One region of the Paenibacillus mesotrionivorans genome, then DNA from elsewhere that is predicted to be linked to it. Evidence: riboswitches for the same ligand, from Rfam matches in the RefSeq annotation. Region 1 holds a riboswitch; each other region holds the start of a gene.
What was found. Region 1 has a riboswitch for cyclic di-AMP ahead of ACI1P1_RS27830 (ubiquitin-like domain-containing protein). Riboswitches for the same ligand answer to the same signal wherever they lie in the genome.

Region 1 (3,247 bases):
GACGGATCTTTTCGTAGACGGCCTGATTGATAGCGGAGCCGCCGGTTTCAATGGTCTCGGCCTCCACGGCACGCTTTATAGCCGCCGTATCGGATTTACCCTCCACCACAATAATTTCTTTTAGCATAGACGCAACTTTTCCCTTCGCCGCTTCGTCTTAATAAACAGGAAGAGAAGAGGCCGGCAGCCTCTTCTCGAAAGGTATCCACTTGGAACAAGCCCTAGCCGGACAGATCCAAACCCGTTAGTCGGTAACCGGCTTTTTCGGACCAATCACATACACCGTATAACCTCGCTTGGTGCCAAACTTGTTGGCATACGCATTGCTGTCGAAGTATACGTCGATCTTATTGCCCTTAATGGCGCTGCCTGTATCCTCGGCACGGCGGAAGCCGATGCCTTCGATATAGACCCACCAGCCCATGGGAATCACACTTTTGTCCACAGCAATGGTACGGCCCTCGGTTACAGTCGTGCCGCTGGAGGTCACACCGTATTGCGGGTGGTCCTCATCCTTGCCTGTGGAGGCCACGCCGGCAGAATATGCCGTCAAGGTCACATTGTTCAAGATCTTCTTATAGCCAAAGTTTACCCCGTTCTTGGTGACTTCATCCATATTGGGAGAGCTTGCGCTTAACACGGTTACCACCGGAGCCTTGGTGCCCACGGCTACCACCTTGCTGACGCTTTCGGCGGCAATCGTTTCGTCCACCTTGTTCTCCGCTACCAAAACGCCATCCTCGTAAACCTTTTCTGTTTTGATAACCTTGGTTCCTTCTACGCCGTCCTGAACAACCTCTTCCTTGCCCTTCAGCAGGTTGCTGTCATTCTGCTTCACCGTTTCGAAGGCAATCGGCTGCGACTGCTCAGCGATTTCCTTGGTGACGCGGACGATCTTGATTTCTTCCCCGGCGCCTAAGTTTTCCTCCAGTGCAGGAGTAATCTTATCCAGCGGGTCCGTGCCAATATTTAAATCCTCCAAAGCGCCTGCAACCGTCTTTCCGGTTGTATACAACGTTAAGGTCTTTCCATCGGCAGTCAATTGCACCGGCGAGGTGTGATTCAGCACAATGACGTCCCCATTCCGCAGCTTGGTATCCACAGGCAGGGAAATACGGTCATTCTCACCGTACGAAATTGCTTTTTCATCCAGTAGGTGTTTAAGAACATCTTGCCGCGTTACAACCACGGTTTCTTGTCCGTCCACCACTACGGATACGCTCTTGGTAGCCGTACCGTACAACAACATGAAAAACATGAAGGCTAAGGCGATCGAGAAAGCTGCTGCTATAATAATTCTGCGCCCGTTTTCATGCTCCCATCGCAATGCGAAGGCCATGCTGGATGATCGTTTTTCATGGGTTTCCTGAACAGGGATAGCGCCCACTTCAATCGGTCCTCCTTCATAGTCCGCCGTCTGGTATGATACAGGGTTCTTTTGACGTGACTATTGGTTTGATTATAACTTCATGCTTAAAAACCAATTCTCCTCGCATTCAAAGCAGGCTGCAGCCGGAATCTGGCTCCTCGCGCAGCACCTCCTTCGCGAATATGATGAGCGGTTGAATTATGAATATCACGGGGAACAACATAAATAGCCCCGTGAAGAGGTATCTTCTCGTGGCAAACTAAGCATAAAAATGCACGACAAGTATCCTCTCTTCAACGCTTACGAGGTTAGCTGACGGATTCGGACGAAAGAGTCGCCCTACCTCTCCGGGCTGCAAAGCAGCCGTCAAAAGGATTCACCCCAAAACCGTGCCGTCACTTCAAGGCCGTCCACAAAGCCATGAAGCTGTTCACATTCGGTTCCCCCGTTTTCCAAAATGGAAACTCAGCGAATTGGAAATTTGGCAAGCACTATTAAGTTATCATGTGTTGTATATTAATGCCTCAGGCTAAAGTTGTAAATAGCGAAAAGTCCATAAATCGGTTAAAATTAGCCATGTATGCGATTAAAAATGGTTTTTTTATCTCATTATCTCACTCGTTTTATCCATTATCTCTTTATTTCTTAATTTCAATGGCTTATGACGGCTTAATTATGAATTTTTTATTGCTTTCCTGAAAGAATTATCAAAAAATTTTGACATCGAAGGGCTAATTTCCCATCATATTTACAGTTTGTTTACCTCCCCTCATACCCTGTCCCACGCACTTTTTCCAGCACCAAATCCTTCCGTTTTGACCTCCCATTCCCTTCCTTTTCCACTATCTTGTCCCCGGTTTAATTGCATCGCCCGGAGCTTTTTCTATATAATAGCGGAAGAATACATAACGTAAGAAGCGGGTGAACGGTTTGGAACCGATGCTGCAGGTAAAAGGGCTGTACGGGGGATATTTCCCGCGCAAGCCTGTTCTGAAGGATGTGGATTTTGACGTATTTCCCGGTGAGATGGTGGGCATGATCGGACTTAACGGCGCCGGCAAAAGTACCACGATCAAGCATATTCTGGGGCTGCTCCAGCCCCAGAAGGGAGAAATCCGGGTCCGCGGGCGTACCCTGGCCGAGGCACCTTTGGAATATCGCTCGTCCTTTGCCTATGTGCCCGAGTCCCCGGAGTTGTATGAGGAGCTGACCATCAGCGAGCACCTGGAGCTGACGGCAAGAGCTTACGGACTGGAGCGGCCCTTGTATGCGCAGCGGTCCGCCACTTTGCTGGACACCTTCCATATGACGGCCAAAAAGGACAGCTTCTCCGCGCATCTGTCCAAAGGGATGAAGCAGAAGGTGATGATCATGAACGCCTTCCTGACGGAGCCGCCCCTCTATATTATAGATGAGCCGTTTCTGGGCCTGGACCCCCTTGGTATCCGCTCCCTGCTGGAGCTGATGGTGGAGATGCGGCAAAAGGGAGCCAGTTTCCTGATCAGCTCCCACATCTTGTCCACCATTGAGCGCTACTGCGACAAGTTCATTGTTCTCCATCAAGGGTGCATCGCCGCCAAAGGGACCCTTCCCGAGATTTTGAAAGCGGCGGGCCTGCCTGCGGGCAGTAGTCTGGACGATGCCTTCTGTGTGCTGGCCGCGTCGGGAGGCGCCGTCGGATGAGGGAGGATTTCGCGGATCTGTGGCGCAAAAGAGCGGCAGCTTTCTGGAAGGAGAGCTTCATCTATATCAGCTATGCCGCCCGCAGCGGCTTCGCCGGATTTTTATTAATGTTCTTTATAATAGGCGCTTATTATTACGGCAAGTTTCTGCAGAGCCTTCCGGAGGCGTTTCCCTACTGGAGGTTTACCACCCCCC
Region 2 (3,247 bases), on a different contig from region 1:
GCTATGGCGCAGGCAGGGGACGGGGATCTGACGGCCCATACGTCCATCCGCTCCAAGGATGAGTTCCAGGAGCTGAGCGAATCCTTCAACCTGATGATCCACAAGCAGGATCTGATGATCCGCAAAATCCGCGATGGCTCCGAATTGCTGATGAATATGTCCCAGGAAATGGCCGCCTCCTCGGAGGAAATCAACGCCTCCATCGAGGAGATCAGCGCCAACATGCAGGAGATTGCAGCAGGGGCGGAGAACAATAACGATTCTGTTGTTAATGCGTCGCAGGTGCTGGTGCAGCTGTCCAGTCTGGTGCAGCTGGCCCTGAACAAAGCCTCTACTGCCAGCGAAAATGCGGACATCTCCGACAAAGCCGCCCAGGACGGCCGCGTACGCGTCCAGGAAACGGTGAAAGCCATGGAGACCATCAGCATTAGCACCGGCGAAACCGAAGCCATTCTGGCCTCCCTGAATACCCAATCCGCCACCGTGACGGAAATTGTGGCTGTAATTAACGCCATCGCCCAGCAGACCAATCTGCTTGCGCTTAATGCCGCGATCGAAGCCGCCCGTGCCGGGGAAAACGGCAGAGGCTTTGCAGTGGTGGCCGGAGAGGTCCGCAAGCTGTCCGAGGAATCCAACAAACGGGCCAATGAAATATCGGAGCTGGTGGAACGGATGGTGGATCAGATCGGCAAAGCCGTGGGTGCTATGAAGGGAGCCTCCTCCGCGGTTACCCAAGGCGTGGACATTGTCCAGGAAACGGACCGGGCCTTCATGCATATTATTGACACTGTTCAGGTGATCACCCATAATGTGAAGGAAATTGAAGAGATTACCCGGGACGAGGTGGCCACCTCCGACCAGATTATCGGCCTTATTGATTCCATGGGAAGCATATCCGAGCAAACCGCGTCCAATAGCGAAAGTGTGTCCAGCGCCATCGAAGAGCAGTCCTCCACGGTCAGCAACCTTGCTTCGTCCGCGCAAGAGATCAGTGCGATGGCCAATGAGCTGGAGGGTATGGTTGAGAATATCAAATTAAGAGGTGACTAACATGCAGCAGGAAAAGGTCATACGTATTCCTCCCACCTTCTCCATTGAGGAAGCGTCCCTGTTCAGAGAGAGTATGCGGGAATATGTGAGCAACGGGACAACACATTTTCTTCTGGATTTCAGCGATTGCCGGTTTATTGACAGTACGGGGTTAGGGGTAATTGTCAGTGCCTACAAGAAGTGCGTAGAGGCCGGCGGCAAGATCAGACTGCAGGCTTTGGCGCCGAATGTGCTGAAGGTGTTTCAACTGACCCGTCTGAACAACGTATTCGAAATTCTTCCTTAACGATAAACGGAGATACAGCCAGAACAATGAAGAGAATGGCTGAATTAGGGGACAGAAATCGCTTCCAACCACACCGGTAAGCGAAATCTGGCCCCTTTCCCTTTGAATCCGAACCTTTACAAGGAAGGCCGAAACGAGTAACATACGTTCTGTAACTGAGGAATCACAAATGGATGTTCCTGGTGTATCGCTGAAGTCCCGCGGCTGGCGGGATACGGGGGAACCAACTGTTCTTATGAGGGCTTAACGGCCTGACGGGAACAACGGGGTGAATCCTGTGCGGGCTTGTCCAGACGTACGGGTAGGGCGACTCTTGCCGTCCGAATCCGGCAGCTAACCTCGCAAGCGTTGATAAGGGGAAGGGGGCTCTTGGTGCGTCGGCACTACGGAGAACGGCTCTTCGTGGTGTTTTTTTGCTGTCTGAAAATGGAAGGAACTTTGGACAGCGGAAGAGGATATGATGCGGCGGTAGAACAAATTCTAACCAAGATGAATGGTTCACTTCCTGATTTCCCGTTTACAAACAGCTTATTGATACCTATTAAACAGCACAGGCGGGGAAAAACGATGTTATTGCGCTTAAAACGGTTTTTGATCGGCAGACCTATGAAATCCCATGAGCTGGGAGACGAAAAGCTCAGCAAGCTGAAGGCACTGGCTATCCTGTCCTCGGATGCCTTATCTTCGGTAGCGTACGGTACGGAGCAAATACTGATCGTGCTGATTACGCTGGGCTTTGCGGCCTTATGGTATTCCATCCCGATATCCATTGCGGTACTGGCTCTGCTTACGATACTGGTGCTGTCCTACCGGCAGACCATATTCTCTTATCCCACCGGCGGCGGCGCTTATATTGTGGCCAAGGATAACCTGGGCGTCCGGACCGGCCTGGTAGCAGGCGGATCGCTTCTGGTGGACTATATCCTGACGGTGGCGGTAAGCACCTCTGCGGCTACCGATGCGGTGACCTCGGCGTTCCCGAATCTGCATCCGTACCGGATTGAAATTGCGTTGGTGATGATATTATTCCTTACGATTATGAACCTGCGCGGCATTACGGAGTCCGCCCAGGTGTTAGCCTACCCCGTGTACCTGTTTGTTGCGGGTATTTTCCTGATGATTATTGTAGGCCTCTTCCGGGTGGCTACAGGGGATGTGCAGGCCACTCCTGCGGAGTTTGGTCTGGATGTTTCCGGCATCTCCCTGTTCCTGCTGCTGAAGGCCTTCAGCTCCGGCTGCTCGGCCCTTACCGGGGTAGAGGCAGTATCCAATGCCATCCCCAGCTTCAAGGCTCCTTCCGAGAAGAATGCGGCGTCCACACTGGCGCTGATGGGGATTATCCTCGGCTCCATGTTCCTGGGGATCAGCTTGCTGGCTTATTTCTACGGCATCTCTCCCATGAAGGATGTCACGGTGGTTTCACAGATTGCCGAAGCGGCATTCGGACGGGGACCGATCTACTTCTTCATTCAGGGCACCACTGCCCTGATCCTGTTCCTGGCAGCCAATACCGCTTATGCTGCGTTTCCGCTGCTGGCTTTTATGCTGGCCAAGGATAAGTTCATGCCTCACGCTTTTATGATCCGCGGCGACCGGCTGGGTTTCTCCAACGGCATTATCGTGCTGGGCCTCCTGGCAGGGGTTCTTGCCATTGTTTCCAACGGGTACACGGAGAACCTGATCCCCCTCTACGCTATCGGGGTGTTCATTCCCTTTACGCTTTCGCAGCTGGGAATGATGCGCAGATGGTACCGGTTAAAGCCTCAGGGCTGGCTAATCCGGTTCTTGGTTAACGGAGTCGGCATGGTGACCACACTGTCGATAACACTGATTTTCTTGTTCACCAAGTTCAGCCAGGTGTGGATGGTGTTTATCTTCCTGCCGGTGGTGTACGTTATGTTCCAGCAGATT
Region 3 (3,247 bases), on a different contig from region 1:
CTCTTCCTGCGCCTTCTGCAATACTTCCAGCGGGAGCGCCGCAGGCCCTGCATTAAAATTATAGGCTCTAGTCATGAAATTCCACACCAACCCTTCACGTTTGTGTCTATGATAGCAAGATTCAATAGGTTCATCAAGTAGCTTTAAGCGCATTCACAGAAATTTTCTTTTATTCTTTACAGCGGTTATGAACCATATTTTTACATGATAAATATTTTTTATCGAAAGAATAAACAGCAGAATTCCAACGAGACATGTGAAGTTTTCTTCCATTCTTTTCTTGCTCCGCAGAGTAAAAAAGAAGCCATCCGGAGAATGGCTCCGAATGGCCTGTGTCTGGTGCTTCCGATTCAGGGAAGCAGATACACCTTCACCTGCTGGTAGCCGAACTTCTTCAGCTCCTCACGGGTTCCCGGCACAAAAAGATCGATCCGGTTCCCTTTAAGGGCATTGCCTGTGTCCGTAGCTTCCGCAAACATCCCGCCTACCGGCAGACCGTTAAAGTCATACCCTTCCACATACAGCTTGGTGCCCAGCGGGATAACGGATGGATCCACCGCGACAGTTCCCACTTTCAACGGATTGCCGAAATAGTCCACTGCCCCATATCCGCCGTTTTCCTTGGGATCGGCTGAGTATGCCGTGGCCGTAAATGTGGATACCAGCTTCATCCGCGGCGCATACCAGGCCGGCGCGTGATAGTTGCCGTCTTCATTAAGAATGGCGATAAAATTGCTGGAGTCCCACTGCACCCTAATTCCTTTTGCTTCCGAAATAAACCGCAAGGGCACATAAACCCTGCCGTCGCGCAGCACTGCTGCGGTGTCCATAGCCTCAGCTTTCCCATCCACCATGGCCATGGTTTTGCCTGTTTCCAGAGTCAGGGTTTTGCCTGCGTCATTCTTCAGCTGCACATTGATTTGTCCGTCGGACAGGCGGGACCAATCCACCTGATAGCCCAATTCCTCGCTTACAAAACGGACGGGCACCTGGGTACGTCCCTGGTCATCAATAAAGGGCTGGGCGTCGGGAAACTGAATCAACTCCGTATTGACCTGCACCTTGACAGAAAGCGTTTCCGCCAAAGGAGCGACCTCAGCATGCGCCGCGGGAGCCGCAAACGCACAGAGAGAAATTGCTGCAGCACTTATGCCTGCAACCCATTTCTTTTGGTTAAAGATTGGCATGGATGATGGACCTCCTGAGTATTTCATCCGCATAATGCCGGATGATTCTCTGCCTCCGAGGTTAGTTGACGGGTTCGGGAAGAAGGTTGCTCCCTAGGCGCCTGACAGCAGCGCGCATTCACCCCTGTAAATCATCCCCCGTACCGGTTGTTTATATGGAAGCGTCCATACCGGATTCGGCTCTATTTAGGCTACCATACCCGCCAAAGCTGCATCAACCCTCAAAATATTACAGTTGGATAATAAATCAGAATCCCCCCACCGCACCTTCAACAACAAAAAAACCCCCGGAGAACCGGGGGCTGCGATCAATAAGGGTAATGGAATTACACTCCGAAGTACAGGGAGTATTCGTGCGGGTGAACGCGGATGGCGACAGCCTTGGCTTCAGCACGCTTCAGTTCGATGAAGTTGGCGATGAAGTCTTCGGTGAAGACGCCGGACTCGGTCAAGAAGGAGTGGTTGGCTTCCAGAGCGTCCAGAGCTTCCTCCAGGGAGCCCGGTACACTGCGGATTTCCTTCTTCTCTTCGTCGGACAGCTCGTAGATGTTCTTGTCCAGCGGACCATAACCCAGAGCAGTCGGGTCGATCTTGTTCTTGATGCCGTCCAAACCGGCCAACAGCATAGCTGCGAAAGCCAGGTACGGGTTTGCAGTGGAGTCCGGAGTACGGAACTCGATGCGACAGCCCTTCGGAGTTACGGCAGCGATCGGGATACGTACAGCCGCGGAACGGTTACCCTTGGAGAATACCAGGTTAACCGGTGCTTCATAACCCGGAACCAGACGCTTGAAGGAGTTGGTGGACGGGTTGGTCAATGCGATCAGAGACGGTGCATGGTGCAGGATACCGCCGATGTAATAGATCGCCATTTGGCTCAGGTTGGCGTATGCGCCTTTTTCGTAGAACAGCGGGTTGCCGTCGTTGAAAATGGATTGATGCACGTGCATGCCGCTGCCGTTGTCGCCGAAAAGCGGCTTCGGCATGAAGGTTGCAACCTTGCCGTATTGGCGGGCAACGTTTTGCACAATATATTTATACTTTTGCAGGTTGTCGGCAGTTTTGGTCAGGGTGCTGAAGCGGAAGTTGATTTCGCCTTGGCCGGCAGTGGCAACTTCGTGGTGATGACGCTCGATGCGCAGGCCAGCTTCTTGCAGAAGACGGCACATTTCGGAGCGGATATCCTGTTGGGTATCAGTAGGAGCTACCGGGAAATAACCGCCCTTAACGCCGGTTTTGAAGGCCAGGTTGCCGCCTTCTTCCTTGCGGCCGGTGTTCCATGCAGCTTCTTCGGAGTCCACTTCATAGAAGGACTTGTTCATGCCGCTTTCGTAGCGTACATCGTCAAAGATAAAGAACTCGGATTCAGGAGCAAAATAAGCGTCTGTTCCCAGTCCGGTGGTTTTCAGGTATTCTTCGGCCTTCACAGCGATGCTGCGGGGGTCGCGGTCATAACGGACTCCGTCAGGAGTATAAATGTCGCAAAGCAGAACCAGTGTAGGATGTGCAGTGAACGGATCAACAAAGGCAGAGTCCGTGTCCGGCATCATTACCATGTCGGATTCTTCGATTCCCCGGAAGCCGGTGATGGAGGAACCGTCGAAAGCAACACCAGTTTCGAAGGTTTCAGCCTCTACTTCTACAGCGGGAACAGACAAGTGATGGGATTTGCCGCCAATGTCAGTAAACCGAAAATCAACCCATTCAATACCCTTTTCCTTAATGGTATCCAGCACTTTTTGAACAGACATGGATAATTACCCTCCCTAATTCCGAACATTCACCGTTAAAATGGCGATCATTGTTCAATTTTTTACTCAACTTGCCATTATTATAAAGCCTTCATTTTTGGTCGTCAATACTTATGTAAGGTATTTTTTTGGGTCGTGTTAGGATTGTTTACACCCTCTGAATAAATGTTCACAAATTCACCATGAAAAGGCCTATCCCACTGGAGATCCAGGGAAATAAGCCTTTTCCTTCATTAATAAGGAATTTCAAAATCCGAATATTACTTCTTCCAAGAGCCTGCGAGAATCGGTTCCTTGCGGGTATTCAGG

Region 2: another riboswitch for cyclic di-AMP. It lies ahead of ACI1P1_RS06110 (APC family permease); the one in region 1 lies ahead of ACI1P1_RS27830 (ubiquitin-like domain-containing protein).
Region 3: another riboswitch for cyclic di-AMP. It lies ahead of ACI1P1_RS04580 (stalk domain-containing protein); the one in region 1 lies ahead of ACI1P1_RS27830 (ubiquitin-like domain-containing protein).

The regions. Positions count from the first base shown of each region.
Region 1 covers NZ_JBJURJ010000026.1:15,206-18,452, reverse strand. The annotation lists gene rnmV (ribonuclease M5) at 1-127, opposite strand, end outside; gene ACI1P1_RS27830 (ubiquitin-like domain-containing protein) at 245-1,387, opposite strand; cyclic di-AMP (ydaO/yuaA leader) riboswitch at 1,652-1,850, opposite strand; gene ACI1P1_RS27825 (ABC transporter ATP-binding protein) at 2,309-3,052, shown strand; gene ACI1P1_RS27820 (ABC transporter permease) at 3,049-3,247, shown strand, end outside.
Region 2 covers NZ_JBJURJ010000003.1:357,823-361,069, reverse strand. The annotation lists gene ACI1P1_RS06120 (methyl-accepting chemotaxis protein) at 1-1,050, shown strand, start outside; gene ACI1P1_RS06115 (STAS domain-containing protein) at 1,052-1,336, shown strand; cyclic di-AMP (ydaO/yuaA leader) riboswitch at 1,515-1,699, shown strand; gene ACI1P1_RS06110 (APC family permease) at 1,904-3,247, shown strand, end outside.
Region 3 covers NZ_JBJURJ010000003.1:20,394-23,640, forward strand. The annotation lists gene serC (3-phosphoserine/phosphohydroxythreonine transaminase) at 1-75, opposite strand, end outside; gene ACI1P1_RS04580 (stalk domain-containing protein) at 351-1,187, opposite strand; cyclic di-AMP (ydaO/yuaA leader) riboswitch at 1,230-1,379, opposite strand; gene glnA (type I glutamate--ammonia ligase) at 1,514-2,938, opposite strand; gene aroF (3-deoxy-7-phosphoheptulonate synthase) at 3,199-3,247, opposite strand, start outside.